4 regions of the Streptomyces sp. NPDC127106 genome follow, and region 4 is predicted to be linked to each of the others. Evidence: riboswitches for the same ligand, from Rfam matches in the RefSeq annotation. Region 4 holds a riboswitch; each other region holds the start of a gene.

Region 1 (7,170 bases), on a different contig from region 4:
GACGTCACGATGCTCGCGCGCCACGGCGGGAGCCGGATCCGTGAGGAGTACCTCACGGGCCTGGTCGCCGGAGAGATCCGCAGCTGCTACGCGATGACCGAGCCCGGTGCGCCCGGCACGGACCCCTTCCAGACCGCTACCCGGGCCGAACGTCGGGCGGACGGCAGCTGGATCGTCACCGGCCGCAAGTGGTTCACCTCGGGAGCCGCGACCGCCGACCTGGTCACCGTGCTGGCCCGCACCACAGGCGCCACCGGGGACCGCGAGGGGCTGTCCCTGCTCCTGATACCGACGGGTTCCCCCGGCTTCCGCGTCGTCCGTGAACTCCCGGTGTTCGGTGCGGCCGGCCAGTACGAGATAGAGCTCGACCGGGTGCCGGTGCCGGCCGACCACCTGGTCGGCGAGCCGGGCCGGGCACTCGCCGTCGCCGGGGAGCGGCTGCAGTTGGGCCGGACGTTGCGCTGCCTGCGCTGGCTCGGCCAGGCGCAGCGCGCCTTCGACCTCATGTGCGAGCGCGCCGCCACCCGGAGCGGATCCCGCGGACCGCTCGGCGACCACCAGCTGGTCCAGCAGCACGTCTTCGAAGCCCTGCTCGCCCTGCGCACCACTCGCCCCCTGGTCCACGAGGCGGTGGCCCTCATCGACGCCGGGCAGGACGCCCATGTCGAGGTCGGGCTCGCCAAGGTCGCCGCGGCGCGGATGCTCCAGCAGGTCACCGACTCCGCCATCCAGGTCCACGGCGCCGCCGGACTCGGCCCGGACACCCCGCTTCCCGCGCTGTTCCGCAGCGGACGTGCCGCCCGCATCCTCGACGGCCCGGATGAACTGCACATCACCTCCGTGGCCCGCCGGGTCCTTCGCGGCCACGGCGCGCAGCCTGTTTCGTCTCTCCCCGGCGCAGCAGTCGCTGCTTCCTCCGCCGGCACAACCATCTCCTCCTGAGGTTCGCCGCAACTGCCTGATGCGAAGTCAGTCGGTCGAGCACTGCGACCAGTTCCCCCGTCCCGATATGGCCCGCACCACATCGCCCGCGTCCGGAGCAGGAAACCGGACGGGAACCACTCACACCATCCGCACCCCGGTGCAACGCGCTCGACGAGGGTGCGAGGATGAGCCCGCAATGACACCAGGCCACTGTTCCCGAGCCGTACGGGCTGCGACGTTCGCAGCCCTGTGCGTGCTGCTCGCGGCCACCGGCCACGTGCTCATGTCGGGAACGCCCGTAGCCGGCTGGGCCATGGCTGCCGCGCTCGTCGGCACGTCCGCCCTCGCCTGGTCCCTGGCCGGCACCGAGCGCGGGCTCCTCGCCGTCACCACGGTGGCGATCGCCGTCCAGGCCGCACTGCACGCGGGGTTCTCCCTGGTCCAGTCCCTCGGCCAACCGCTCCGGTCCGGCCGGTCCTTCGCGCAGGAGTGGGCCCAGTACCTGACGTGCGGGGACACTGAACTGTCCGCGTCCGAAGCCGCGCGCCTGGTCGACGACGCCGGCCTCGGCGCCAAGGTGCAGCAGCCGCCCCCCGGAACCACGGAAGTGGCGGATGCAGGGGCACACGCCCCCCACGCCCTCCACGGCATGGTCGACGCCGCGGCGGGTACGCCCGTGCCGGACGCGCACGCCATGGCCGGCATGTCGATGTCACCGTCCGGCATGCTGGCGGCGCACCTGCTGGCCGCCGTCATCGCCGGACTCTGGCTCGCCTACGGAGAACAGGCCGCCTTCCGGCTCCTGCGCACCTTCGCGGCATGGCTCTGGACGCCGCTGCGGCTGCTCCTGGCCCCGACGCGGGTGCCGCACCGGCCACCGCTGCACGCTCGCCGCGAGCGCCACAGCAGCCCGCTGCGGCAGCTCTTCCTGATCAACGTCATCACCTCACGGGGTCCGCCGGCGGGAACCGCTGTCATCTGACAGCCGGCTCCCCGAGCACGCGCGGGCGATCCCCGCCGAGCCTCGGGCATCGGCCATGCCCTCCGGCAGGCCGTACACCCCACCGGCCCGCCGACTGCGACGCCGGGCACCACACGCGTAAGGACCTTGTGGCGATGACCCCTGCCCCGAGCACCCGCCAGGATCCCGCCGAGCCGAAGACGGCCAGGCACACCCCCAGTAGCGACGAGGCCGTGACACGACTCGCGCTCGCCGCACGTGACGGCGACCCCGAGAAGGCCGACCGGTTCGTGCGCTCCCTCCAACGCGACGTCTGGCGGTACGTCGCGTTCCTCAGCGCCGACCCCCAGGCGGCCGACGACCTCACCCAGGACGTCTTCGTACGGGCCCTCCAGGCGCTGCCCCGGTTCGAGGGCCGCTCCTCCGCCCGCACCTGGCTGCTGTCCATTGCCCGCCGCACCGTCGTGGACAGCCTCCGCCGCTCCGCCGCCCGGCCACGCCTGGCGGACCGCCACGACTGGCAGACCGCCGCCGAACAAGCACAGCCCCAGGGGCTCCCCGGGTTCGAGGACGGCATCGCCCTCGCCGAACTCCTGGCGACGATTCCGGAAGAACGCCGCGAGGCCTTCATCCTCACCCAACTGCTGGGGCTGCCCTACGTCGAGGCGGCCGACGCCATCGGATGCCCCATCGGTACGGTGCGCTCCCGCGTCGCCCGCGCCCGGTCCTCGCTCATGGCGCTCCTCACGGACATCGAGGTGCCCACCGCAGAACAGGACCGTCCCGTACCGCAGCGGCGCCGCGCTGCCGTGCCGGCAGCTCCCGCCCTCCGGGCCGTGGCACTGCTCGCCTGAACCAGGAGGTGAGGGATGCGGGCGGGGCACGGCGTGCGCGTGCCCCGCCCCGTCCACCACACCCCTTCGGTCCGCTGGCATGCGGTGCCGCCCCCGGGCGTGTCTTCGTCACGGGTAGGCTGTGAGCGCAGCTGGTTCGCCCCGTCCGCCAGGCGGGATGCGTCGTAAGAGGGAACCCGGTGGGAATCCGGGACTGCCCCGCAGCGGTGAGCGGGAACGACCGCCGTCATACGCACTGGGACCGGAACCGGTCCTGGGAAGCGACGGCCAGTAGGGGCCCGCCGGGAAACCGGCAGGCGTGCCCGCGAGTCCGAAGACCTGCCCGTTGCCCGCATGCCGAAGGCGCATGCGGGGTCCCGGAGGACGATCTCCAGGGCCTTTCTGCCGCGACTCGCGAAGGAGAGTTGACGTGGCCGACCAGACTGCCACCGCCGTGGGGTGCACCGCCAAGGGCCCCGGCGATTCCCGGGTGACGCTCGCCCACATCATGAGCGAGCACGACACCAACCTGTACGGAACCATCCACGGCGGCGTGGTGATGAAGCTCATCGACGACGCGGCCGCTGCCGCAGCCGGGCGTCATGCCGACGGCCCCGCCGTCACCGTGGCCGTGGACCGGATGGCCTTCCTGGCGCCGGTGCGCGCCGGTGACCTGCTCAGTGTCGACGCCGAGCTGGAACGCGCCGGCCGGACCTCGATGTCGGTCGGCGTACGCGTCCGCGCCGAACGCTGGAACGCGTCGGGCCCCGCTGCCGAAGTGGCGACCGCGAGAATGACCTTCGTCGCGATAGACGCGGACGGCAGGCCGCGGCCCGTCCCGGCCCTCGACATCCCCCACCCGATCCCCTCGTAGGCCGCGTCGCACCGGAGCCGGTGAGAACGCCCCGCGCCTCCAAGGGCATCGCCGTCGCGCGGGGACGCCGTCCCGCTGTCCAGCAGCCCGTTGGGCGATCCAGCGTGCAGCAGCGGTCGCAGTGGGGTGTACCGGGGCTGGCTGGACTCCCACGCACCGGGCCGCACACCCTCGCTCGCCCCGTGCCTTCGACGAGGTGTGAAGAACATCCGATCCATCTGCGGTGAGAGGACCACCCATGCCCCGCAACCATCCGAAGTCCGTGCTGTCCGCCTTCGCCGTGGCCTTGCTGATATCCGGCTGCGGAGGCGGTACCGCGCCCTCCGCCACCTCGTCGGCGGGTGCGCCCGCCCAAGGGTTTCCGGTCACGATCGACAACTGCGGGGTGAAGAGCACCTATCAGCGACCGCCGCGGCGCGCCGTCTCGCTGAACCAGCACGCGACCGAGGTCCTGCTGTCGCTCGGCCTGGAGAAGTCGATGGTGGGCACGGGCTATCTCGACGACCGGATCCTCCCCGAGTACCAGGCCGCCTACGACAGCGTGAAGGTCGTCTCCAAGGAGTACCCCTCCTTCGAAGTCCTCCTGGAGGCCGAGCCCGACTTCGTCTACGGCGGGTGGGCCTCCACCTTCGACGAGAAGGAAGGACGCAGCCGGGCCGCCTTCACCAAGGCCGGGATCAACACGTACCTCAACACCGAGGAGTGCCCCACCGGCCCGGTGACCGTGGCCTCCATGGACGAGGAGATCCGCACCCTCGCCAAGATCTTCGGTGTGCCCGAGCGGGCGGAGGAGCGGCTGGGGAAGCTGCACGCCACCCTCGACACGGTCGAAACCCAGCTCACCGGTGTCACCCCGGTCAAGCTGTTCGTCTACGACAGCGGCGACAAGACGGCGTTCACCGCCGGTGGCAAAGGCATCGGCAACGAGATGATCCGGCGGGCCGGCGGCGTGAACCTCTTCGCCGACCTCGACAAGGCCTTCGGCGACGTCTCGTTCGAGCAGGTCGCGCAGCGCTCCCCCGAGGCCATCGTCATCTACGACTACGGCGACCAGTCCGTCGAGGACAAGAAGAAGTTCCTGCTGGCCAACCCGGCGCTCAAGGACGTGCCAGCGATCAGGAACCAGCGGTTCGCGGTCCTGCCGCTGTCCTCCACCGTGCTCGGCGTCCGGATGCCGTCGGCCGTGGAGTCGCTGGCGAAGCAGCTGCACCCGGGCCGCGTCCGGTGACCGGGGTGAAGGCCCCGGCGGCCGAGGAGGCCGGCCCTCGCGAGGAGAGCCGGCCCGTCCCCGCGCGTCGCCGCCGGACCCCGTACGGCCTGGTGCTGACGTTCTGCGGCGTTCTGGTGGTCTGCGCCGCGACGGCCGGGATCGCAGCGGGATCGATCAGCGTCCCGGCCGACCAGGTGTGGGGCATCCTGCTGCACCGCGTGCACCCGGCGCTCGCCGAGCCGACGTGGACCCCGGTGCGCGAGACGATCGTCGTCGACGTACGTCTGCCCCGCGTACTGCTGGCCGGCGTGGTGGGTGCGGGTCTGTCGGTGGCCGGGATGGCGCTCCAGGCCCTGGTGCGCAACCCGCTGGCCGACCCGATGCTGCTCGGGGTGTCCTCGGGTGCGTCGGTCGGCGCGGTGCTCGTCCTGGTCCTGAACCTGACCGTGTTCGGGCTGTTCACCCTGCCGGTGGCCGCGTTCTGCGGCGCCCTGGCCGCCTTGGTCGCCGTCTATTTCCTCGCCCGCTCCGGTGGGCGGATGACGACGGTACGGCTGGTCCTGGCGGGTGTGGCCACGGCGGAGGTGCTGTCTGCGCTGGCGAGCTTCCTGATCGTCACCTCGAACGATCCGCACAAGACGCAGTCCGCGCTGCGCTGGATGCTCGGCGGACTGGCCGGCACCACCTGGACCACGGTGTGGATCCCCGTCGGCGCGGTCCTGCTCGGTACGGCCGTCCTCCTCGGCGTCTGCCGTCCCCTCAACCTCCTGCTCGCCGGCGAGGAAGCCGCAGCGGCTCTCGGTCTGGACGTCCACCGCTTCCGCGGCGCCCTGTTCACCTTGGTGGCCCTGATGATCGGTACGATCGTCGCGGTCAGCGGGCAGATCGGATTCGTCGGACTGATCATGCCGCACGTGGTGCGGCTGCTCGTGGGCGCCGACCACCGCCGCGCCCTGCCCGCTGCAGCCCTCCTCGGAGCGGCATTCCTGATCAGCGCCGATCTTGCCGCGCGCACGCTCATGAGCCCCGAAGAGATACCGGTCGGCATCCTCACCGCCCTGGTCGGCGGCCCGTTCTTCCTCTGGCTGATGCGACGAAAGGCCGCTCGGTGACCAACCCGTCCACCGGTGAACCCGGTCGTCTCGACGCCCAGGGCGTCAGCGTCGTCGTGAACGGCAAGGTCCTGGTCGACCAGGCGTCACTGCACGTGGCGCCCGGCGAGGTGGTGGGCCTGGTCGGCCCCAACGGCGCCGGCAAGTCCACCCTGCTGCGCACCTTCTACCGAGCGCTGCGCCCCACCACAGGCCGGATCCTGCTCGACGGGGAGGACGTGTGGCGGTTGCCCGGCAAGCGGGTCGCCCAGCGCCTCGCGGCCGTACTGCAGGAAACGTCTGGGGACTTCGCACTGACCGTGTACGACGTGGTCGCCATGGGCCGCACCCCGCACAAGCGGGCCTTCGCGGGCGATGACGCGGACGACCGGGACGTCATCACGCGGTCGCTGGCGGAACTCCACGTCGAAGCCCTCGCCCACGCTCCGTTCGACCGGCTCTCGGGTGGGGAGAAACAGCGGGTCCTGATCGCCCGCGCCGTGGCACAGCGCACGGGGACCATGGTCCTGGACGAACCGACGAACCACCTGGACCTGCGCCACCAGCTCGACGCCCTCAGGCTCGTCCGCCGGCTCGGCGTCACCGCCGTCGTCGCCCTCCACGACCTGAACCTCGCCGCGGCCTTCTGCGACCGGATCTGCGTCATGGCCGGCGGTCGGATCGTCGCCACCGGCAAGCCCGAGGAGGTCCTCACCGGGCCCCTCCTGTCCGAGGTGTACGAAGTCGAAGCCGAGGTCATCGAGCATCCGCGCACGGGAGTGCCCTTCGTCAGCGTCCTGCCCGGTCACGAACGGCCGACCGGCGAAGCACGGGAGGCTGGAGAACAGGCCGTTCGCAAGAGCTGAGGGAACGCGGCCGGGTCCCGCGGCTCCCCGTCGCGAGCAGCCTGGTCCTCGACCCCCTCCCGTTCTCCTGACCAACTCCGGACACGAGAAGTCATCGCATGCGTCTCGGGCTCGCCCTGGGCTGACGGCGGAGAACCCGTCGAAGAGATCCTCCCCGTCGTGGAGGAGTACGGCCCCGACGCCGTGAGCATCCTCGGCTACCTCGCCGCGACCACCGAGCACGTCGAGCTCGGCACCGCGATCATGCAGATCGGTACGGGCGAGCGGCACCCGGGCCCACACCCCGCCGGAGATGTGGGCCCGGGGACGCTCGCCGGAGATGCGGGTGCTACCAGGAGGACTTGGTGACTCCGGGCAGGAAGCCGGCGTGTGCCTGCTCACGCATGCGGACGCGCGAGAGCCCGAACTTCC
Region 2 (7,170 bases), on a different contig from region 4:
CTGCCCGTCCGGGTCGAGTCCGGCCGTCGGCTCGTCGAGGATCAGCACGCGCGGGGCCATCGCCACCGCGCCCGCGATCGCCGCGCGCTTGCGCTGCCCGTACGAGAGCAGGTGCGTCGGGCGGTCCCGCAGCCCGGTGATGTCGAGCGCGGCCAGGGCGGAGTCCACCCGGGCCCGCACCTCCTCGGCGGACAGGCCGAGGTTCATGGGGCCGAAGGACACGTCCTGCTCCACCGAGGCGGCGAAGAGCTGGTCGTCCGGGTCCTGGACCACCAGCTGGACCGCCGTCCGCAGCCGGGTCAGGCCCGCCCGGTCGTACCCGACCGGCGTCCCGTCCAGCCGCAGTTCGCCCGAGCCGGGCCGCAGGCCGCCGCTGAGCAGCCGCATCAGCGTGGTCTTGCCGCTGCCGTTGCGGCCGAGCAGGACCAGCGCCCGGCCCTCGGCGATGGCGAAGTCCACGCCGGTCAGCACCGCCGGGCCGTCCTCGTACGCATAACCGGCGCCGGCCAGTTCCACCAACGGGTTCAAAGGTAGAGCCCCTTCAGGGTGAGTGTCAGCACGGCCACGGCCGTGAGCAGGACCGCCGAGGCCGCGAGGAAGCGCCACGACAGGGTCGCCTCGGGGACGAGCACCCGCAGTGCGCCGTCGTAGCCGCGCCCGGCCAGGCCCGACTGGAGGCGCGCCGCGCGGTCGAAGGCCCGTACGAACGAGGTGGCGGCGAGCCCGGCCACCGAGCGCCATGCCGCCGCCCGGCCCGCCTGCCCCAGGCGGGCCGCCTGCGCGCGCCGCACCTGGGCGAGGGAGTCGAGCAGCAGGAAGCCGATCCGGTACATGACCAGCGCCACGTCCACCACCGGCGCCGGCACCCCGGCCCGGACCAGCCGGGGCAGGACGTCCGACACCGGCGTGGTGAACGCGAACAGCAGCACCCCGAGCGAGGCCGCCGACGTCCGCAGCAGCAGCTCGGCGGCGAGCCGCGGTCCGCCCGGGGCCATCGACACCGGACCGGCCGGGCCGCCGACCGCCACCAGCAGCGGCAGCGCCCCGGTGAAGCAGAACCCCAGCGGGATCCGGAAGGCCCGCCACAGCTGCCGCCCGGCGACCCCGGCCGGCCCGAGGAGCACGGCGAGGGTCGCGGCGGCCACGAGCGGTCCGCCGGGCCACGCCGGCAGGCACAGCGCGCTGACCGTCAGGCCCAGCCCGAGCAGCGCCTTCTCCAGCGGATGGCGGCCCCGCCAGCGGCTGCTGTGCGCGGCCACGTCGATGGGCAGCACCGGCTACGACTCCGTGGCGGGTACCGGCGCGGAGTCGGCGGGGGACGTCCCCGCCGCCGCGGCGGCCGCGCCCTGGCGGCGGCCCCTGCGGACGCCGAAGTAGTACGCGAGCACGCCCGCGCCCAGCGCCGCCTGGAGGGCGAACAGAGCGGACTCGACCTCCCCGGACGGGGGCTCGTACAGCGGGGAGAACCAGGGCTCGTAATCCGGCTTCAGCTCGCTGATGGCCGCCTCCGCCTGCGCGTCGGCGCCCGTGAACGGCTCCTCCTTGCCCTCGCCGAGGCCCAGGGCCAGGGGCAGCACGGCCAGCGCCGCCACCAGGAGCAGCAGCAGACCGTTGATCTTCGCGTTCCGGCTCAGGTTCATGCGCGTCACACCGCCGTCTTCTGCTCGGGGCGGCCGGCGAGCTTGGCGACGCCCAGCCGTACCAGGTCGGACTTGCTGGACTGCATCAGCAGCCGCATCACCAGGACCGTGAGCAGGCCCTCGCTCACGGCGAGCGGGATCTGGGTGACCGCGAAGATGCCGCCGAACTTCGCGAGCGCGCCCGAGAAGCCCGTGCCCGGGTCCGGGAAGGCCAGCGCCAGCTGCACGGAGGTCACGCAGTAGGTGACGAGGTCGGCGAAGAAGGCGCCGAAGAACACGGACACCATCAGCGGGACGTGGGAGCGCCGCAGCAGCAGGTAGATGCAGTACCCCGACCACGGCCCGGCGATGGCCATGGAGAAGACGTTGGCACCGAGGGTGGTCAGCCCGCCGTGCGCGAGCAGCAGGGCCTGGAAGAGGAGGGTGATCGTGCCGAGCACCGCCATGATGGGCGGCCGGAACAGGATCGCGCCGAGCCCGGTTCCGGTGGGGTGGGAGCAGCTGCCCGTCACCGAAGGGATCTTCAGTGCGGACAGGACGAAGGTGAACGCTCCGGACGCGCCGAGCAGGAGGGTGCTCTCCGGGTTGGCCTTCACCTCGCGGGTGAGGGCCCGTACCCCGTGGACGACGAAGGGAGCGGACGCGGCGCCCCAGGCGGCCGCGTGCAAAGGGGGCAGAAACCCCTCGGCTATATGCATGAGTGGGAGACCTCTCCAGCACCTCGTGGATGGACAACGCGCCTTGGCCGGTCTCCTGGCTCACGGGTACTGATGCCCTGGCTCCGCCTTCCCGGGCGGTGCGGGTCCCTCCCCGCGCCGCCCAGTGGCTTTCCCGCAGGAGTGGAGCCGGACTTCCCGTTCACAGTGGCGAGGGCCGCACCGGTCTTCCACCGGTTTCCCGTACACCAAGGCCTGATGACCCTAATCCGCCCGTGGACGCGTAACAACCCGGACCTGGGAGGCTGGTTGGGCCGGGGGATTCCGCTTCGGGCCGGTGGCGGGCCGGCGCGCTCCGGGTGGGTCGGCGAAACCGCGGCGGGGCCAAGGAAGTTCCGGCGCCGGGCCGCTGCCACGGCGGACCGGCGCGCGCTGCGGCGCTCTTCCGCTCCCGCGCTTCAACCGGCGGCGCCCGGGCGTGCGCGGTGCGCGGCGGGCGCGGCTGCCGCGGTCGGGCCCCCAGACGGGTGCCTTCCGGTCGCCGGAGCGTACGGCGCGCCCGCAGGCTGGGAGGGTGGCCGCAGAACACGACACCGCGACACCGCAGCCGGGGGCGAACGCCGGGGCGTTCGACTACTCCGACCTGACCGCCGTCTACGTCAACTGCACGCTCAAGCGCTCGCCCGAGACCAGCAACACGGAGGGCCTGATCACGCGGAGCCGCGCCGTGATGGAGGCGGCCGGCACCCGGACCTCGCTGATCCGCGCCGTCGACCACGACATCGCCACCGGGGTCTGGCCGGACATGACCGAGCACGGCTGGGAAACCGACCAGTGGCCCGTCCTGTACAGCCAGATCATGGCCGCCGACATCCTCGTGCTGTGCGGACCGATCTGGCTCGGCGACAACAGCTCCGTGATGAAGCAGGTCATCGAGCGCCTCTACGCCTGCTCGTCGATCCTGAACGAGCGGGGCCAGTACGCCTACTACGGGCGGGTCGGCGGGGCGCTGATCACGGGCAACGAGGACGGCGTGAAGCACTGCGCCATGAACGTCCTGTACAGCCTCCAGCACCTCGGGTACACCGTCCCGCCGCAGGCCGACGCCGGCTGGATCGGCGAGGCGGGGCCCGGGCCCTCGTACCTCGACCCGGGCTCGGGCGGGCCGGAGAACGACTTCACCAACCGGAACACGACGTTCATGTCCTGGAACCTGATGCACCTGGCCGCCCTGCTCAAGCGCTCCGGCGGGGTTCCCGCCCACGGCAACCAGCGCTCCGAGTGGGACGCCGGCTGCCGCTTCGACTTCCCCAACCCCGAGCACCGCTGACCGCCCCCGCCGGGCGCTCCGGCGCCCGGGCGGGGGAGCCGTGCCACGGGCGCCCGTCCGTGCCGCGGTTCAGCCGCAGCACACGTTCCGGTGCGCGACGTCCAGCACGAACCGGTCGGGCGAGCGCAGGGTGAACGACGTGTAGGACGGCTTCTTGTCGAAGGCGGCGCCGAAGGTGACGTACCCCTCGAAGTCGCCCGTCATGGCGAAGCCCTTCAGCGCGGGCAGGTCGATCCTGGCGAGCTTCGGCCCGCGGTAGGTGCTCTCACCGGATCGCAGGTGCGCGTCGGCGGGGTGCAGGCGGATCTGCAGGAAGTACTTCCCGGCGAGCGGGACGGGCGCGCCGGAGCCGTCCCGGTACAGCCGCGGGACGCGGGTGACCTCGACGTCGGGGACGCGGCCCCGCAGGTCGATGACGATCCGGTCGTACGCGCAGTGCCCGGCCCAGCGGGCGTTCACGACGTGCGGGACGGCGGTGCGCCCGGCGGCCGCGGCGGCCGGCGCCGGGGCGGTGGAGGCGGGCGCGGCGAGGGCGATTCCGGCGGTGAGCAGAGCTCCGGTGGCCAGGGCCACGGTCTGCCGGCGGCGGAGGTGGTTCATGACGTCCCCCATTTCTCGAGAGACGGGGACTGGTGGTGTCACTCCCGGAGACACCGCCTGCGCGCCCATGGTTGCAGCAAAACCACTCAAATTTCTCAATCAGCTGAAATGGCTGATCCAGTGAGTCATCGGGTCAAAAGACCCTCCAGCTCGGAGTCGAGATCGTAGTGCCGCTGCTCCTCGCCCCGGGGCACCAGCCCGACCAGTCGCCGGCACAGCACCCGGACGTCCTTGGCCCGGGCGGAGACCACACAGCCGCGCTCGCCGTTGCTGAAGGCGAGGTACACGCGGGGCTCGCTGCGGTGCCGGCGGGGCCAGACCCGGATGTCGCCCGCGCCGGTGGCCCGCGCCTCCCCGTCGAGCAGGAGGTCCCGGGAGAACACCCAGCGCGCCAGGTGCCGGCCCGCCCCCTGAAAGTCGAGGGTCAGCTCGTAGGGCCGGTCGGAGCGGTACGTGAAGGCCGCCTGCAGCGCCACGGGCTCGGGCGCGGCCTCCAGTCGGACGGGGAGGACGCGGTGCTCGATGACTGCCACGGCCGGCGCCCCTCTCTTGACGGGAGCGGGCCCGCCCCCCGGCCGGAGGGCGGACCCGCAGGGTCACCGGGCGGCTACGGAGCGGGCTCGACGGGAGCCGGCTCGACGAAGACCGGCACGTTCCCGTTGGACTGTCCGACGGAGGCGGAGCCGGTGCCGTTCAGCTGGACGCCGTTGCTCTGGTTCGTCGCCCCGGAGCCGGTGGAGACCTGCTGGGTGGTGGAAGAGTTGCCGGCGTTGGCGCCGAAGACGCCGCTGCCGATGATCTCGGCGGCGGCCGCGTTCGACGAGATCCCCGCACCGGCGCCGCTGTCGGCCTGGGCGGTGCCCGAGCAGAGCAGGGCGGCGAGGGGGAGCGCGGCGAGAGCGGCGATCACGCGGGCGCTGCGGGTGCTTGCCATGGTGAAGTCCTCCGTACGACGAGAAGGGGCTGCGGTCCACGGCGGTTGGCCGGCCGCCGGGGGTGTGGCCGCGACGTCACGTGATCACCCTTGCGCACGGGGATCCTCCCGTACCAGCCCCGACCCCCACGGTTCGCCCTGAAGCGTGATCAATCCACGTCAAACCTCAACGCCCGGGAAAATCGGGACGGTTGCCGCAGGTCGGGTGAGTGGCCGGGGGGAGATGCGCAGGACCCCGGGCGCCGCGGCGCCCGGGGTCCTGCGTGTACGGAGACCGGTTCAGGTCAGCATTCGATGACGTTGACGGCGAGACCGCCGCGGGCCGTCTCCTTGTACTTGATCTTCATGTCGGCGCCGGTCTCCTTCATGGTCTTGATGACCTTGTCCAGGGAGACCTTGTGGCTGCCGTCGCCGCGCATGGCCATCTTCGCGGCCGTGACCGCCTTGACCGCCGCCATGCCGTTGCGCTCGATGCACGGGATCTGGACCAGGCCGCCGACCGGGTCGCAGGTCAGGCCCAGGTTGTGCTCCATGCCGATCTCGGCCGCGTTCTCGACCTGCTCCGGGGTGCCGCCGAGGACCTCGGCCAGCGCGCCCGCCGCCATCGAGCAGGCGGAGCCGACCTCGCCCTGGCAGCCGACCTCGGCGCCGGAGATCGAGGCGTTCTCCTTGAACAGCATGCCGATCGCGCCCGCGGCGAGGAGGAAGCGGACCACGCCGTCCTCGTCCGCGCCGGGCACGAAGTTCACGTAGTAGTGCAGGACGGCCGGGAGGACGCCCGCCGCGCCGTTCGTCGGGGCCGTGACGACGCGCCCGCCCGCCGCGTTCTCCTCGTTCACCGCCATCGCGTAGATCGTCGTCCACTCGCTGCGGTGCAGCATCGGGTCGCCCTCGGTGCGCAGCTGGCGCGCCGTGGACGCCGCGCGGCGCTTGACCCGCAGGCCGCCCGGCAGGATGCCCTCGCGGGACATGCCGCGGGCGACGCAGGCCTGCATGACCCGCCAGATCTCCAGCAGGCCCCCGCGGATCTCCTCCTCCGTGCGCCAGGCCTTCTCGTTCTCCAGCATCAGCGAGGAGATCGACAGGCCCGTCTCCTTGGCCAGGCGCAGCATCTCGTCACCGGAGCGGAAGGGGTACTTCAGCACGGTGTCGTCGAGCTTGATCCGGTCCTCGCCGACCGCGTCCTCGTCCACCACGAAGCCGCCGCCGACCGAGTAGTACGTCTTCTCCAGCAGCGGGGCGCCCGAGGCGTCGTACGCGAAGAGCGTCATGCCGTTCGCGTGGTACGGCAGGGACCGGCGGCGGTGCAGGATCAGCTGGCTCGGCTCGTCGAACGCGATCTCGTGCGCGCTTCCTATCTCCGTGCCGAGCAGGCGCAGCCGGCCGGTCTGCCGGATGCGCTCCACCTCGTCGTCGGCCGTCTCCACGTCCACGGTGCGCGGCGAGTGCCCCTCCAGGCCGAGCAGCACCGCCTTCGGGGTGCCGTGGCCGTGGCCGGTCGCGCCGAGCGAGCCGTACAGCTCCGCCCGGACGGAGGCGGTCTGCGCGAGCACACCGTCCTTCTTCAGCCGCATCACGAACATGCGGGCGGCACGCATCGGACCCACGGTGTGCGAGCTGGACGGACCGATGCCGATCGAGAAGAGATCGAAAACCGAAATGGCCACGGTGGCGGACTCCCGGGAGTTATTCACCCCCGCGGTGGCGGGGAGCGGACCGTCGGACCGGTCTCGGAGCGTTACGAGGCGGCCGGCGGAGGGGGCGGATCTTGCAGGGATTGCGGGCAAAGATCACCTCGTGGGCGCCCATGCCCGGTTAATCAGCGTACGTCAGTTCGTGGGGGTGCCGGTTACGCCGGCCTGTACGGGGTCTGTCGCGGTCCCGACGTACCGGACCGCGGCCCCGGGCCATGAGAAAGGGCCCGGCCCTGTGTGACACAAGGCCGGGCCCCCCGAGCCGTGGCCTACAGCGACGGGTACAGCGGGAACTTCGCGGCGAGCGCCGAGACGC
Region 3 (7,170 bases), on a different contig from region 4:
ACCCGCACATCCCCTCCGCCCGCCTCAACCTGGCGTCCGCCTACCTGGAGGCCGGTGAGCCGGCCCTGGCGATCCCCCTCCTGGAGCAGGCCCTCGCCGCATACGTCCGCACACTGGGCGAGGAGCATTTCCGGACCCTCAACGCCCTTCACGCCCTCGCTTCCGCCCACCGGGACGCGGGGAACACGGCCGAGGTAATCCCGCTGTACGAACGGATCCTCGCCTCCCACGGACGAACGCTGGGCAATGACGCCCCCCAGACCCTCACGTCGGCGGCCAACCTGGCTCTCGCCCACCTGGAGGCGGGAGACGCGGCACGCGCCCTCCCGCTGCTCAAGACGACCTTCCGCACCCAGAAGCGCACCCTCGGCCCGGGGCACGTCGATTCCCTCACCTCCGGCCACAACCTCGCCCAAGCCCACCACGCGGCGGGCGATCTGGGGAAAGCCATTCGTCTCTACCGGAGAGTCCTCTTCATGTGCGTTCCGCTGCTGGGTGAGGGCGACCCGTTGACGAGATCCACCCAAGCCCATCTGGCGGCAGCCTCCGCCGAAGCGGCAACTCGTCCGCCCAGGTCCGGGGGACGGGGCGCTGGCCGCCAAGCGGAAGATCACGGGCGGCCAGGTCGTGGACCGGGGTAGCAGCGGTAGGCGCAGGAGTTGGTCTCCCGGGTGACGGTGGAGACGGCCGTGGCGTCGGCGATGAGTCCGAATAGTGGGCAGGGGTCGTCGGTGAGCGGGCGGGCGGCCTAGGGTGGTCGGTGCAGCTGGTTCGCCCCGTCCGCCAGGCGGGATGCGTCGTAAGAGGGAACCCGGTGGGAATCCGGGACTGCCCCGCAGCGGTGAGCGGGAACGACCGCCGTCATACGCACTGGGACCGGAACCGGTCCTGGGAAGCGACGGCCAGTAGGTGTCCGCCGGGTACAGCGCCCGGCAGGCGTGCCCGCGAGTCCGAAGACCTGCCCGTTGCCCGCGCGCGGACCCATCCGCATGCGGAGATCCCGGTGACCTCGTGGGCGGGTCGGCGTACATGACGAGCGGCACGTGCGGGCGAACCCGCGACGTGGGCCGCCCGGTCCGTCGTTCCTTCGCGTCCGCGTCCGCGTCCCGTCGCCGGGGCGTCCTGGACACAACTCGCGAAGGAGAGTTCCGTGACAGCGAATCCCGCAGCCACGGCAGCACGAGCCACCGTGTACGGCTACCCCCGCCAGGGTCAGAACCGCGAACTGAAGAAGGCCGTGGAGGGCTACTGGAAGGGCCGCGTCACCGCCGACGGCCTCCGGGAGACCGCGGCCGGCCTGCGCCGTTCGAACTGGCAACAACTGGCCGAGGCCGGTGTCCACGAGGTGCCGACCGGTGACTTCTCGTACTACGACCACGTGCTGGACACCACCGTCATGGTCGGCGCCGTCCCCGAGCGGCACCGCACGGCCGTCGCCGCCGACGCCCTCGACGGCTACTTCGCGATGGCCCGCGGCACCCAGGACGTCGCACCGCTGGAGATGACCAAGTGGTTCGACACGAACTACCACTACCTGGTCCCCGAACTCGGCCCCGATACGGTCTTCACCGCGAACTCCGGCAGGCAGGTCGAAGAGCTGGGGGAAGCCCTCGCGCTCGGCCACGCCGCCCGCCCCGTCCTCGTCGGCCCGGTCACCTACCTGCTGCTCGCCAAGCCCGCTCCCGGCGTGGCGGCGGACTTCGAGCCGCTGACGCTGCTGGACCGGCTGCTCCCGGTCTACGCGGAGGTCCTCGCCGACCTGCGCGCGGCGGGGGCGGAGTGGGTGCAGCTCGACGAGCCCGCCCTGGTCCAGGACCGCACACCGGCCGAGCTGAACGCCGCCGCCCGCGCCTATCGCGAACTGGGCGGCGCCACCGACCGGCCGCAGTTGCTGGTCGCCTCCTACTTCGGGCGGCTGGGCGAGGCCCTGCCCGTCCTGGCCAAGGCGCCGGTCGAAGGCCTGGCACTCGACTTCACCGAGGCGGGCGGTGCGAACCTGGAGGACCTCGCGGCGGTCGGCGGTCTGCCCGGCAAGCGCCTGGTGGCCGGCGTCGTCAACGGCCGCAACATCTGGATCAACGACTACCGGAAGTCCCTGGCCACCCTGGGCACGCTCCTCGGCCTCGCCGCGCGCGTGGACGTCTCCGCGTCCTGCTCCCTCCTGCACGTCCCGCTGGACGCCGCCGCCGAGCGCGACGTCGACCCGCAGGTCCGCCGCTGGCTCGCCTTCGCCCGGCAGAAGACGCAGGAGATCTCCGTCCTGGCCCGGGGACTGGCCCAGGGCACGGACTCCATCGCGGCCGAACTCGCGGCGAACCGGGCCGACCTGGCCTCCCGTGCCGGATCCGCACTCACCCGTGACCCGGCCGTCCGGGCGCGCACCGCGGCCGTCACCGACGCCGACGGGCGCCGCGCGCAGCCGTACGCCGAGCGTGCCGTCGCCCAGCGGGCGCACCTGGGCCTGCCGCTGCTGCCGACCACCACGATCGGGTCGTTCCCGCAGACCGACGAACTGCGCACGGCCCGCGCGGACCTGCGGGCCGGCCGGATCGACACGGCGGGCTACGAGGCACGCATCAAGGGCGAGATCGAGGACGTGGTCTCCTTCCAGGAGAAGACCGGCCTCGACGTGCTGGTGCACGGCGAGCCCGAGCGCAACGACATGGTGCAGTACTTCGCCGAGCAGTTGACGGGCTACCTGGCCACCCGGCACGGCTGGGTCCAGTCGTACGGCACCCGCTACGTGCGCCCGCCGGTGCTGGCCGGCGACGTCTCCCGCCCCGAGCCCATGACCGTCCGCTGGACTTCGTACGCGCAGTCCCTGACGGCCAAGCCGGTCAAGGGCATGCTGACCGGGCCGGTCACCATGCTCGCGTGGTCCTTCGTACGGGACGACCAGCCGCTCGCCGAGACCGCCCGCCAGGTGGCGCTCGCCCTGCGGGACGAGGTGAACGACCTGGAGGCCGCCGGCACCTCCGTCATCCAGGTCGACGAGCCCGCCCTGCGCGAAACCCTGCCGCTGCGGGCCGCCGACCACGCCTCCTACCTGGCCTGGGCCACGGAGGCGTTCCGCCTCACGACCAGCGGGGTCCGGCCGGACACCCAGATCCACACCCACATGTGCTACGCGGAGTTCGGCGACGTCGTCCAGGCCATCGACGACCTCGACGCCGACGTCATCAGCCTGGAGGCCGCCCGTTCCCACATGCAGGTCGCCCGGGAACTCGCCGCCCACGGCTACCCGCGCGAGGCCGGCCCCGGCGTCTGGGACATCCACTCACCCCGTGTCCCCAGCACCGAGGAGGCGGCCGGCCTGCTGCGCACCGGTCTTGGGGCCATCCCGGCCGAGCGGCTGTGGGTCAACCCCGACTGCGGTCTGAAGACCCGCGGCTGGTCCGAGACCCGTGCCTCCCTGGAGCACCTCGTCGCCGCCGCCCGGGAGGTCCGCGCCGGTCTCACCGCCGACAACGCCTGACCCGCACGGTTGCCCCGGGGGCGGCGGCGTGCCGTCCCCGAGGCGCCGCAGCCGGGAGATTTCCTCGACGGGCCAGCTCACTGCGCCGCACGGGGTGACGGTCCGGAGGAACGGTCAGGCGCGGGCGGAGGCGGGAGCGTCCCCGACGGGGTAGGGGACGAAGGTGCTGCTGTTCTCGTCCACCGCCAGGGTGCGGCCGAGGGGCGGGACGGCGCGCTGGGGGCAGTCGAGGCGTTCGCAGAGCCTGCACCCCATGCCGATGGGGGTGGCGGCCGAGGCGTTGTCCAGGTCGAGTCCGTCCGCGTACACGAGCCGGGAGGCGTGCCGGACCTCGCAGCCGAGGCCGATCGCGAAGGTCTTGCCGGGCTCGCCCCAGCCGCCGCGGTGGCGGGTGACCGCGCGGGCGGTCCACAGGTAGCGCTGCCCGTCGGGCATGGCGGCGATCTGGACGTGGATGCGGCCGGGGGAGGCGAAGGACTCGTAGACGTTCCACAGCGGGCAGGTGCCGCCGGCCCGGGAGAAGTGGAATCCGGTGGCGGACTGCCGCTTGGACATGTTTCCGGCCCGGTCGACCCGGACGAAGGAGAACGGGACCCCGCGCAACCTGGGCCGTTGAAGGGTGCTCAGGCGGTGGCAGACGGTCTCGTAGCCGAGCCCGAAGTGGTCGGTGAGCCGCTCGATGTCATAGCGGAACTCCTCGGCGACCGTATGGAAGGCCCGGTACGGGAGGATCAGCGCGGCGGCCAAGTAGTTGGCGACGCCGATCCGGGCCAGGGAGTGGGCGGGGGAGTCCGGCTCGAAGTCCTCGGCGGCCAGGCGGTCCAGTTCGTCGCCGTACTCCAGCAGGGCGAGCTGGGTGGCCATCCGGAACGCCTGCTGACCGGGGCGGAGCCGGTTCGACAGGTGCAGCACCCGGGTGGCGGCGTCGTAGCGGTGCAGTCGATCGCAGTCCGCGGAGATGCGGATCCCGTGCCGCTCGGCCAGCCGGCGGGTCAGCGCACGGATGACGTCCCCGGGGCGGATGCCGATCTCCCGGGCGAGGTCCTCGGCGGCCAGGTCGGTGTCGTGGAGGTAGTTCTGCCGCCGGTAGAAGAACTCGCGGATCTCCTCGTGCGGTGACCGCGGTGCGCCCGGGCCGCCGTCGCGGCCGTCGGCCGTGCCCGCGAGCCGTTCGGCGAGGAGTTGGCTGCGTCGGCCCAGGTCCAGCAGGACGGTGGCGACGGCCGGCATGCGGGTGGCGAGTTCGGTCAGGTCGGAGGCGGAGACGCGGGCCTCGGCGACCTCGCCCGCCAGCGCCTCGCGCAGGTCGGCGACGAGTCGGCTGGTGTCGCGCTCGGAGAAGAAGCCGGGGTCGACGCCGAAGGCCTCGGTCAGCCGCAACAGCACCGGCACGGTGAGCGGGCGCGAGTCGTGCTCCATCTGGTTCAGGTAGCTCGGCGAAATGCCGAGGACCCGGGCCAGTTCGGCCTGGCTCATCCGGCGCTCTTCGCGCAGCCGCCTCAGCCGCGCTCCCGCGTACGTCTTGCTCACCTGGGCTCCTTCGGCCTCGCTCCGGCTTCAGCGTACGCACGATTCTGCCGTTGCCAACCTTCGCAACCTTGGCACATGCGCCGCAGAAGATTCGCAGAAATTGACAGACGTACCTCATTGATGGCACTGCGTGCCGCTGTCAGAGTCAGTCGTGCGGCCCGCCGGACCCCGGCGGCCGAGGCGGACACTCCGGGCACGATTCATGCCCTGACGTCGGAGATCCCGGCAGTCCTGACTCGGCTGCCCTGCACGATCGCTCCGTTCCGCCCCGAAGTGGGCCGGCGGCCGTAACCCGCAACCCTCGATCAAGGCACACGGTGCCAACACCTTGTCGCGCCCGGCGGGAGTGTTGGCAAGTCAAGCGACTCATGGAGACGGTGACGGTCATGGCACAAGCGAAGGCGACCACGGCGGCGGCCCAGCAGCTCGAACAGCGGTGGGCCACGGACCCGCGCTGGACCGGCATCGAGCGCACCTACGGCGCCGAGGACGTGGTCCGGCTCTCCGGCAGCGTCCGAGAGGAGCACACCCTGGCCCGGCGCGGCGCCGAGCGCCTGTGGCGGCAGCTCCACGAACTGGACTACGTCCACGCCCTGGGCGCACTGACGGGCGGTCAGGCCGTGCAGCAGGTCCGGGCCGGGCTGCAGGCGATCTACCTGTCCGGCTGGCAGGTGGCCGCCGACGCCAACCAGGCCGGGCACACCTACCCCGACCAGAGCCTCTACCCGGTCAACTCGGTGCCGCAGGTGGTGCGCCGGATCAACAACGCGCTGCTGCGGGCCGACCAGATCGCCACGGCCGAGGGCGGCGCCGACACCACCGACTGGCTGGCGCCGATCGTCGCCGACGCCGAGGCCGGGTTCGGCGGCCCGCTGAACGCCTTCGAGCTGACCAAGGCGATGATCGCGGCCGGTGCGGCGGGCATCCACTACGAGGACCAGCTCGCCTCGGAGAAGAAGTGCGGCCACCTCGGCGGCAAGGTCCTCGTCCCCACCTCCCAGCACGTCCGCACCCTCAACGCCGCCCGGCTCGCCGCCGACATCGCCGACGTGCCCACCCTCGTCATCGCCCGCACCGATGCCCTCGCGGCGAACCTGCTGACCAGCGACGTCGACGAGCGCGACGCGCAGTTCACCACCGGCGAGCGGACCCCGGAGGGCTTCTTCCGGGTGCAGAACGGCATGGCCCCGGTCATCGCCCGCGGTCTCGCCTACGCCCCGTACGCGGACCTCATCTGGGTGGAGACCGGCACCCCGGACCTGGCCCAGGCCCGCGAGTTCGCCGAGGCGCTGCACGCCGAGTTCCCCGGCAAGATGCTGGCGTACAATTGCTCCCCGTCGTTCAACTGGAAGGCCGCCCTGGACGACGACCAGATCGCCACGTTCCAGCGCGAACTCGGCGCCATGGGCTACAAGTTCCAGTTCATCACCCTGGCCGGCTTCCACTCCCTCAACCACGGCATGTTCGAGCTGGCCCGCGGTTACGCGGAGCACGGCATGACGGCGTACGTCGACCTGCAGGAGCGGGAGTTCGCCGCCCAGCAGCACGGCTTCACCGCGGTCAAGCACCAGCGCGAGGTCGGCACCGGCTACTTCGACCTGGTCTCCACCGCCGTCAACCCCGCCTCCTCCACCACGGCCCTGACCGGCTCCACCGAGGAAGAGCAGTTCCACTAGGCCGACTCCGCTTTACGGCCTGCCTTCGCCCGAAGGCCCGCGGCCAGCGGGAGCCGGACGACCGTCCCCGTCCGGCTCCCGCCCACCCCTCGTCAGGAGACCGCATGACCACCACCGCCACCACGCACCGGGTCCGGGTCCTCGCGGCGCCGGGCGACCGCCACGACGAGATCCTCACGCCGGAGGCCCTCGACTTCGTCGGCCGCCTCGACGCGGCCTTCGCCCACCGCCGCCAGGACGTCCTCAACGAGCGGCTCCGCCGCAAGGACCGCCTCGTCTCGGGAACCCCGCTGGACTTCTCCGTCGCCACGGCCGCCGTCCGCAACGACCCCGACTGGCGGGTGGCGCCGCCCGCACCCGGCCTGGCCGACCGCCGGGTGGAGATCACCGGCCCGCCGGACCGCCGCATGACCGTCAACGCCCTCAACTCCGGCGCCACGGTGTGGATGGCCGACTTCGAGGACGCCACCGCCCCCACCTGGAACAACG
Region 4 (7,170 bases):
GACCGACACCTGGGGGAGGACGGGGGCCCGTCCCCCCACCCGTGTCACCATGTGACCGCACATATCGGAGGAGCCGGTGACGGCAGCGAAACTGGAGTCGGGAAGGCGGGCGGCGATGGCCACCGAAGGGGCGACCGAGCCGGAGGGCGGTGCGGCCACGCGCACCGCGCGCGTGCCCAAGTACTACCGACTCAAGCGACACTTGCTCGACATGACGGAAACGCTGCCGCCCGGTACGCCCGTCCCGCCCGAGCGCACCCTCGCCGCCGAGTTCGACACCTCCCGCACCACCGTGCGCCAGGCCCTCCAAGAACTCGTCGTCGAGGGCCGGCTGGAACGCATCCAGGGCAAGGGCACCTTCGTGGCCAAGCCGAAGGTCTCCCAGCCGCTGCAACTGTCCTCCTACACGGAGGACATGCGCGCGCAGGGCCTGGAGCCCACCTCCCAACTCCTGGACATCGGCTACGTGACCGCCGACGACACCCTGGCCGGCCTGCTCAAGATCGCCGCAGGCGGGCGCGTCCTGCGCATCGAGCGGCTCCGCCTGGCCAGCGGCGAGCCGATGGCCATCGAGACCACCCACCTGTCGGCCAAGCGCTTCCCCGCCCTGCGCCGCTCCCTGGCCAAGTACACCTCGCTCTACACCGCCCTCGCCGAGGTGTACGGGGTGCGGCTCGCCGAGGCCGAGGAGACCATCGAGACCTCGCTGGCCACCCCCCGCGAGGCCGGGCTGCTCGGCACGGACGTCGGCCTGCCGATGCTGATGCTCTCCCGGCACTCCCTGGACGCCGACGGGGAGCCGGTCGAGTGGGTGCGGTCGGTCTACCGCGGAGATCGATACAAGTTCGTTGCCCGACTCCAGCGCCCCGCCGTCTGATCCGTAGTTGACTCTCGTTCCGCTATACGGACGGGGGCTTACGTTCAGCGGTCGGCCCCCGTAGATTCCCTGCGCTTGCGCAGATGATCAACGAGGGGACGAGGATCATGCCGGAACCGGAAGCAACAGACACCCAACGGGACGCGGCGAGTTCGGGAACGACACCGGACTCGCCTTCCGCATCAGGCCGCATGACCCCGAAGTCGATCGCCGTGTGGGTGCTCGTCGCCCTCATCGGGGCCATCGGCTGGGCCGTGCTCGCGCTCTCCCGCGGCGAGGAGATCTCCGCCGCCTGGCTGCTCGCCGCCGCACTCGGCTCGTACGCCATCGGCTACCGCTTCTACGCGCGCTTCATCGCGCACCGGGTCCTGCGGGTCGACAAGACCCGGGCCACGCCCGCCGAACGCCTTGACAACGGTGTCGACTTCCACCCGACCGACCGCCGAGTGCTGTTCGGCCACCACTTCGCCGCCGTCGCCGGTGCCGGACCGCTCGTCGGCCCGGTGCTCGCCGCGCAGATGGGCTACCTGCCCGGCACCATCTGGATCGTCGCCGGCGTCATCTTCGCGGGTGCCGTCCAGGACATGGTCACCCTGTTCTTCTCCACCCGGCGCGACGGCCGCTCGCTCGGCCAGATGGCCCGGGACGAGATCGGCCCCGTGGGCGGAGCCGCCGCCCTCGTCGCCGTGTTCGCCATCATGATCATCCTGCTGGCGGTGCTCGCCCTGGTGATCGTCAACGCGCTGGCGCACTCGCCCTGGGGCGTGTTCTCCATCGGCATGACCATTCCGATCGCCCTGTTCATGGGCTTCTACCTGCGCGTGCTGCGGCCGGGCCGGGTCACCGAGGTCTCCGTCATCGGCGTGGCCCTGCTGCTGCTCGCCATCGTCGCCGGCGGCTGGGTCGCCGAGTCCTCGCTGGCCGCCACCTTCACCCTGGAGAAGGAGACGCTGATCATCTGGATGGTCGCGTACGGCTTCATCGCCTCGGTGCTGCCGGTGTGGATGCTGCTCGCGCCCCGCGACTACCTCTCCACCTTCATGAAGATCGGCACGATCGCGATGCTCGCCCTGGGCGTCGTCATCGCCATGCCGACGCTGAAGATGCCCTCGGTCACCGACTTCGCCGCCCGCGGGGACGGCCCGGTCTTCGCCGGGTCGATGTTCCCGTTCGTCTTCATCACCATCGCCTGCGGCGCACTGTCCGGCTTCCACTCCCTGGTCTCCTCGGGCACCACCCCGAAGATGATCCAGAAGGAGACCCAGGTCCGGGTCATCGGCTACGGCTCCATGCTGACCGAGTCGTTCGTCGCGGTGATGGCGATGATCTGCGCGTGCATCATCGAGCCCGGCCTGTTCTTCGCGGTCAACTCCCCCGGCGGGGTCGTCGGCACGACCGTCCAGACCGCCTCGGAGGCGGTCACGAACTTCGGCTTCTCCGTCTCGCCGGAGTTCCTCGCCCAGGCCGCGAAGGACGTCGAGGAGGCCACCCTGCTGTCCCGTACGGGCGGCGCACCGACCTTCGCACTCGGAATGTCGGAGATCTTCTCGGCCGTCGTCGGCGGTGCGGGCATGAAGGCCTTCTGGTACCACTTCGCCATCATGTTCGAGGCGCTGTTCATCCTGACCACGCTGGACGCGGGCACCCGCGTCGGCCGGTTCATGCTCCAGGACACCCTCGGCAACGTGCACAAGTCCTTCAAGGACGTCAGCTGGAAGCCCGGCGTCTGGCTGGCCAGCGCCCTCGTCGTGGGCGGCTGGGGCTACTTCCTGTGGGTCGGCGTCAAGGACCCGCTGGGCGGCATCAACCAGCTCTTCCCGCTGTTCGGCATCGCGAACCAGCTGCTCGCGGCGGTGGCCCTGGCCGTCTGCACGACCCTGCTGGTCAAGTCCGGGCGACTCAAGTGGGCCTGGGTGACCGGCGTCCCGCTGGTGTGGGACGTGGCCGTCACCCTCACCGCGAGCTGGCAGAAGATCTTCTCGGACGACGTGAAGGTCGGCTTCTTCGCCCAGCGCGACAAGTACCAGGACGGCATCGACGCGGGGAAGGTGCTCGCACCCGCGAAGAACATGGACGAGATGCACACGGTGGTCACCAACGCCACCGTCGACGGCGTCCTGGCCGGGCTGTTCGCCGTCCTGATCATCATCGTGCTGCTGGACGCGGCCCGCACCTGCCTCCGGGCCGTCCGCAGCCCCGAGACGGTCCGGCTGACCGAGGTCCCGTGGACCGAGTCGAAGATCCTCGCCCCCGCCGGGCTCATCGCGACGCCGGAGGAGCGGGCCGAACTCGCCGCCGCCGGCCTCGACTCGGGCGGCGGCCGCGCGAAGGAGCCCGTGGCGTGAGCGGCGGCGGGGTGCGCGGCGCGCTGGCGAAGGCGCGGTTCTACGTACGGGAGTTCTCCGGCGAGGCGGCGTACGACCGGTACGTCGCGCACGCCCGCTCCCACGACCCGGACGCCGAGGTCATGACCCGCCGCGCCTTCGAACGCACCCGCACCGACGCCCGCGAGGCGGACCCCCGCGAGGGCTTCCGCTGCTGCTGAGCGCTGCCGCACCGGCGCACGTACAGGGGCCCCGCCGTATTCGGCAGGGCCCCTCGCGCGTACAGCCGACTGTCAGCGCACCCAGTCCTTGAGGACCTCTGTCTGGAGGGTGATGCCGACGGGCTCCGGGAGGACGATGTCCGACCCGTACGGCACGATGTGAACGTTCTCGTACCGGCGGCCGTTCGGCTGGCTGTAGACGGAGACCTCGCACTTGGCCCTGTCGATGAGCAGATAGACAGGGATGCCCGTTTCCGCGTAGGCCCGCGGCTTCTCGACGTGGTCACGCCGGTGGGTGTCCGAATCCCAGGATGTCACCTCGACGGCCATGAGGATCGGCTCGGCGTCAGCCCAGTCGCCCTGCCCCACGAAAGCGTCCTCATGTGCCAGTACGGCATCAGGGATCGCCCGCCCGGTCCGGTACTCCTGCGCCTTGATCCCCATTCCCTGGTGCAGCCAGAGTTCGGGCTGGTGCTGGATACAGATCCGCGTGAGCCACTGGATGATCCGCCCGTGGTCCCCGTCCGGCATGGCCTTGCTCCTGATGACACCGTCGATGAATTCCAGCCGCAGTCCCTCGATCTCCCGAGCGCCTATGCGCGCGAGGGCCTCGAATTCGTCGGTCAGCATGTGGGGCCGGTCGGTCATCACGGTCATGCCTCGCTCGCCTTTCTCGACGGTGCTGCTCCCGACGATAGCGCCGGGCGGCGGCCCCCGTCCGGCACACTCGGCAGCATGGACTTCGACATCCGCAGTGCCGCGACCGCCGAGTACGAACGGCTGGGAGAGATCACCGGGCAGGCCTACACCGGGGACGGGCTGCTCGACCAGAACGAGGACGACACCTACCTGAACGTCCTGCGCGACGTGGCCGGCCGGGCCGCCGCCGGCGAGGTGCTGGTCGCCGTACGGAACGGGGAGATGCTCGGCGGGGTGACCTTCGCCCCGCCCGGGAGCCCGCTCGCCGACGTCGCCGGGCCGCACGAGGCCGAGTTCCGCATGCTGGCCGTGGCGCCCGAGGCGCGCGGCACGGGCGTCGGGGAGGCCCTCGTACGGGCGTGCATCGAGCGGGCCCGCGCCCTCGACGGGGTCACCGCGCTGACCCTGTCCACCCAGCCGGCGATGCGCGGCGCCCAGCGGATCTACGCCCGCCTGGGCTTCGTCCGCACCCCGGAACTGGACTGGTCCCCGATCCCCGCACTGACCCTGCTCACCTACCGACTGGAGCTGTGAGGCCACGCTCAGCAAAGGGCCGGACACAACATCTAGGGGGTCGCACAGAAACCTCCCCCCACATGTATGCTCGTCCTCGCTGTCGCCGCAGGGGAATCCGGTGCGAATCCGGAACTGTCCCGCAACGGTATGAAGTACACCCATCGGTGTCACCGAAGTCCGACGACCTGCCGACGGCGCGCCCGGCTCGACCGAACCGGGTGCCGACCACGTCCGGGCCTCGCGGTAGGGCCTGCGGACGTCGCGCGGTGCTGCCCTCGGGGCCCCTTGCCCGCGCGCGCCCGCTCGCGCCCGCACCGCCGCCGTCCCGGAGCCGAGCGAGGGAGAGCTCCCCCCGTGACCATCGCGCCTTCCGCACCGCGCGCCGAGTCCGACCCGTCCGACAACGGAACTGAGGGGGGCCCCGGGGCCGCGCTGCTGCGCACCCTCACCGAGCTGACCGCCGACCTTCCCGACACCGACCCGGGCCGGGTCGCCGCCGCCGCCCTGCGCGGCCGCAGCGCCGCTGCCGACGAGGCCGAACTGCGCGGGCTGGCCACCGAGGCCGCGGCCGGTCTGATCTCCGAGGACCCGGCGTACTCCCGGCTCGCCGCCCGGCTGCTGACGATCACCGTCGCCGAGGAGGCCGCGGGCCAGGGCGCCACGTCCTTCTCCGCCTCGGTCGAGGTCGGCCACCGCGAGGGCCTGATCGCGGACCGCACCGCCGAGTTCGTCCGGCTGCACGCCACCCGCCTCGACGCGCTGGTCGAGCACACCCTCGGCGAGGGCGCCGACGACCGCTTCGGCTTCTTCGGCCTGCGCACCCTGCACAGCCGCTACCTGCTGCGCCACCCGATCACCCGCCAGGTCATCGAGACGCCGCAGCACTTCATGCTGCGCGTGGCCTGCGGTCTGGCCGAGAACGACGGCATCGAGGCCGTCGAGGAAGTCGCCTCGCTGTACCGGCTGATGAGCCGCCTGGACTACCTGCCGTCCTCCCCCACGCTCTTCAACTCCGGCACCCGGCACCCGCAGATGTCCTCCTGCTACCTGCTGGACTCCCCGCTGGACGAGCTCGACTCGATCTACAACCGCTACCACCAGGTCGCGCGCCTGTCGAAGCACGCCGGCGGCATCGGGCTGTCGTACTCCCGCATCCGCGCCCGCGGTTCGCTGATCCGCGGCACCAACGGCCACTCCAACGGCATCGTCCCGTTCCTGAAGACCCTCGACGCCTCCGTCGCCGCCGTGAACCAGGGCGGCCGCCGCAAGGGCGCCGCCGCCGTCTACCTGGAGACCTGGCACGCGGACATCGAGGAGTTCCTGGAGCTGCGCGACAACACCGGTGAGGACGCCCGGCGTACGCACAACCTGAACCTGGCGCACTGGATCCCCGACGAGTTCATGCGCCGCGTGAACTCCGACGGCGAGTGGTCGCTGTTCTCCCCGGCCGACGTGCCCGAGCTGGTCGACCTGTACGGCGACGAGTTCGACGCCGCCTACGTCAAGGCCGAGCAGGCGGGCCTGGCCAAGAAGACCATGCCGGCCCGCGAGCTGTACGGCCGCATGATGCGCACCCTCGCGCAGACCGGCCAGGGCTGGATGACGTTCAAGGACGCCTCCAACCGGACCGCGAACCAGACCGCCCTGCCGGGCACGGTCGTCCACTCCTCCAACCTGTGCACCGAGATCATCGAGGTCACCAACGACGGCGAGACGGCCGTCTGCAACCTCGGCTCGGTCAACCTCGGCGCGTTCGTGCTGGCAGGAGCCGGCGGCGGGGAGGGGGCGATGGACTGGGAGCGCCTGGACGAGACCGTCCGCACCGCCGTGACCTTCCTCGACCGGGTCGTGGACATCAACTTCTACCCGACCGAGGAGGCCGGCCGCTCCAACGGCAAGTGGCGCCCGGTGGGCCTGGGCGCGATGGGCCTCCAGGACGTCTTCTTCAAGCTGCGCCTGCCCTTCGACTCCGCCGAGGCCAAGGCCCTCTCCACGAAGATCGCCGAGCGGATCATGCTCGCCGCGTACGAGGCCTCCGCCGACCTCGCCGAGAAGCACGGCACCCTCCCGGCCTGGGAGCAGACCCGTACCGCCCAGGGCGTGCTGCACCCCGACCACTACGGCGTCGAGCTGACCTGGCCGGAGCGCTGGGACGCGCTGCGCGCCCGGATCGCGACCACCGGCATGCGCAACTCGCTGCTGTTGGCCATCGCGCCGACCGCGACGATCGCCTCGATCGCGGGCGTGTACGAGTGCATCGAGCCGCAGGTCTCCAACCTGTTCAAGCGCGAGACGCTGTCGGGTGAGTTCCTCCAGGTCAACGGCTACCTGGTGGAGGACCTGAAGAAGCTCGGCGTGTGGGACGCCCAGACCCGCGAGGCGCTGCGCGACTCCTCCGGCTCCGTCCAGGGCTTCAACTGGATCCCGGCCGAGGTCCGCGAGCTGTACCGCACGGCGTGGGAGATCCCGCAGCGCGGCCTGATCGACATGGCGGCGGCCCGTACGCCGTACCTGGACCAGTCGCAGTCGCTGA

What was found. A riboswitch is a leader RNA that binds a small molecule or an ion and turns the genes downstream of it on or off. The one in region 4 is predicted to bind cobalamin.
Region 1: it holds a riboswitch for cobalamin, as region 4 does, so the genes downstream of both, ACFVGY_RS04040 (acyl-CoA thioesterase) here and ACFVGY_RS09705 (ribonucleoside-diphosphate reductase subunit alpha) in region 4, are expected to answer to the same signal.
Region 2: it holds a riboswitch for cobalamin, as region 4 does, so the genes downstream of both, ACFVGY_RS20255 (energy-coupling factor ABC transporter permease) here and ACFVGY_RS09705 (ribonucleoside-diphosphate reductase subunit alpha) in region 4, are expected to answer to the same signal.
Region 3: it holds a riboswitch for cobalamin, as region 4 does, so the genes downstream of both, metE (5-methyltetrahydropteroyltriglutamate--homocysteine S-methyltransferase) here and ACFVGY_RS09705 (ribonucleoside-diphosphate reductase subunit alpha) in region 4, are expected to answer to the same signal.

The regions. Positions count from the first base shown of each region.
Region 1 is NZ_JBHXTC010000002.1:306,325-313,494, forward strand. It holds gene ACFVGY_RS04025 (acyl-CoA dehydrogenase family protein) at 1-942, shown strand, start outside; gene ACFVGY_RS04030 (hypothetical protein) at 1,121-1,906, shown strand; gene ACFVGY_RS04035 (sigma-70 family RNA polymerase sigma factor) at 2,041-2,739, shown strand; cobalamin riboswitch at 2,855-3,080, shown strand; partial or broken gene ACFVGY_RS04040 (acyl-CoA thioesterase) at 3,149-3,559, shown strand; gene ACFVGY_RS04045 (ABC transporter substrate-binding protein) at 3,831-4,820, shown strand; gene ACFVGY_RS04050 (FecCD family ABC transporter permease) at 4,826-5,914, shown strand; gene ACFVGY_RS04055 (ABC transporter ATP-binding protein) at 5,884-6,759, shown strand; gene ACFVGY_RS04060 (hypothetical protein) at 6,919-7,107, shown strand; gene rpsN (30S ribosomal protein S14) at 7,088-7,170, opposite strand, start outside.
Region 2 is NZ_JBHXTC010000023.1:27,303-34,472, forward strand. It holds gene ACFVGY_RS20240 (energy-coupling factor ABC transporter ATP-binding protein) at 1-528, opposite strand, end outside; gene cbiQ (cobalt ECF transporter T component CbiQ) at 525-1,274, opposite strand; gene ACFVGY_RS20250 (energy-coupling factor ABC transporter substrate-binding protein) at 1,278-1,640, opposite strand; gene ACFVGY_RS20255 (energy-coupling factor ABC transporter permease) at 1,646-2,338, opposite strand; cobalamin riboswitch at 2,366-2,564, opposite strand; gene ACFVGY_RS20260 (flavodoxin family protein) at 2,871-3,626, shown strand; gene ACFVGY_RS20265 (hypothetical protein) at 3,696-4,226, opposite strand; gene ACFVGY_RS20270 (SsgA family sporulation/cell division regulator) at 4,352-4,759, opposite strand; gene ACFVGY_RS20275 (hypothetical protein) at 4,834-5,160, opposite strand; gene ACFVGY_RS20280 (L-serine ammonia-lyase) at 5,445-6,827, opposite strand; gene glyA (serine hydroxymethyltransferase) at 7,124-7,170, opposite strand, start outside.
Region 3 is NZ_JBHXTC010000001.1:432,637-439,806, reverse strand. It holds gene ACFVGY_RS01865 (tetratricopeptide repeat protein) at 1-641, shown strand, start outside; cobalamin riboswitch at 801-960, shown strand; gene metE (5-methyltetrahydropteroyltriglutamate--homocysteine S-methyltransferase) at 1,151-3,475, shown strand; gene ACFVGY_RS01855 (short-chain fatty acyl-CoA regulator family protein) at 3,590-5,005, opposite strand; gene aceA (isocitrate lyase) at 5,392-6,681, shown strand; gene aceB (malate synthase A) at 6,786-7,170, shown strand, end outside.
Region 4 is NZ_JBHXTC010000007.1:64,791-71,960, forward strand. It holds gene ACFVGY_RS09680 (GntR family transcriptional regulator) at 116-877, shown strand; gene ACFVGY_RS09685 (carbon starvation CstA family protein) at 1,069-3,222, shown strand; gene ACFVGY_RS09690 (YbdD/YjiX family protein) at 3,219-3,422, shown strand; gene ACFVGY_RS09695 (Uma2 family endonuclease) at 3,495-4,079, opposite strand; gene ACFVGY_RS09700 (GNAT family N-acetyltransferase) at 4,158-4,655, shown strand; cobalamin riboswitch at 4,705-4,845, shown strand; gene ACFVGY_RS09705 (ribonucleoside-diphosphate reductase subunit alpha) at 4,992-7,170, shown strand, end outside.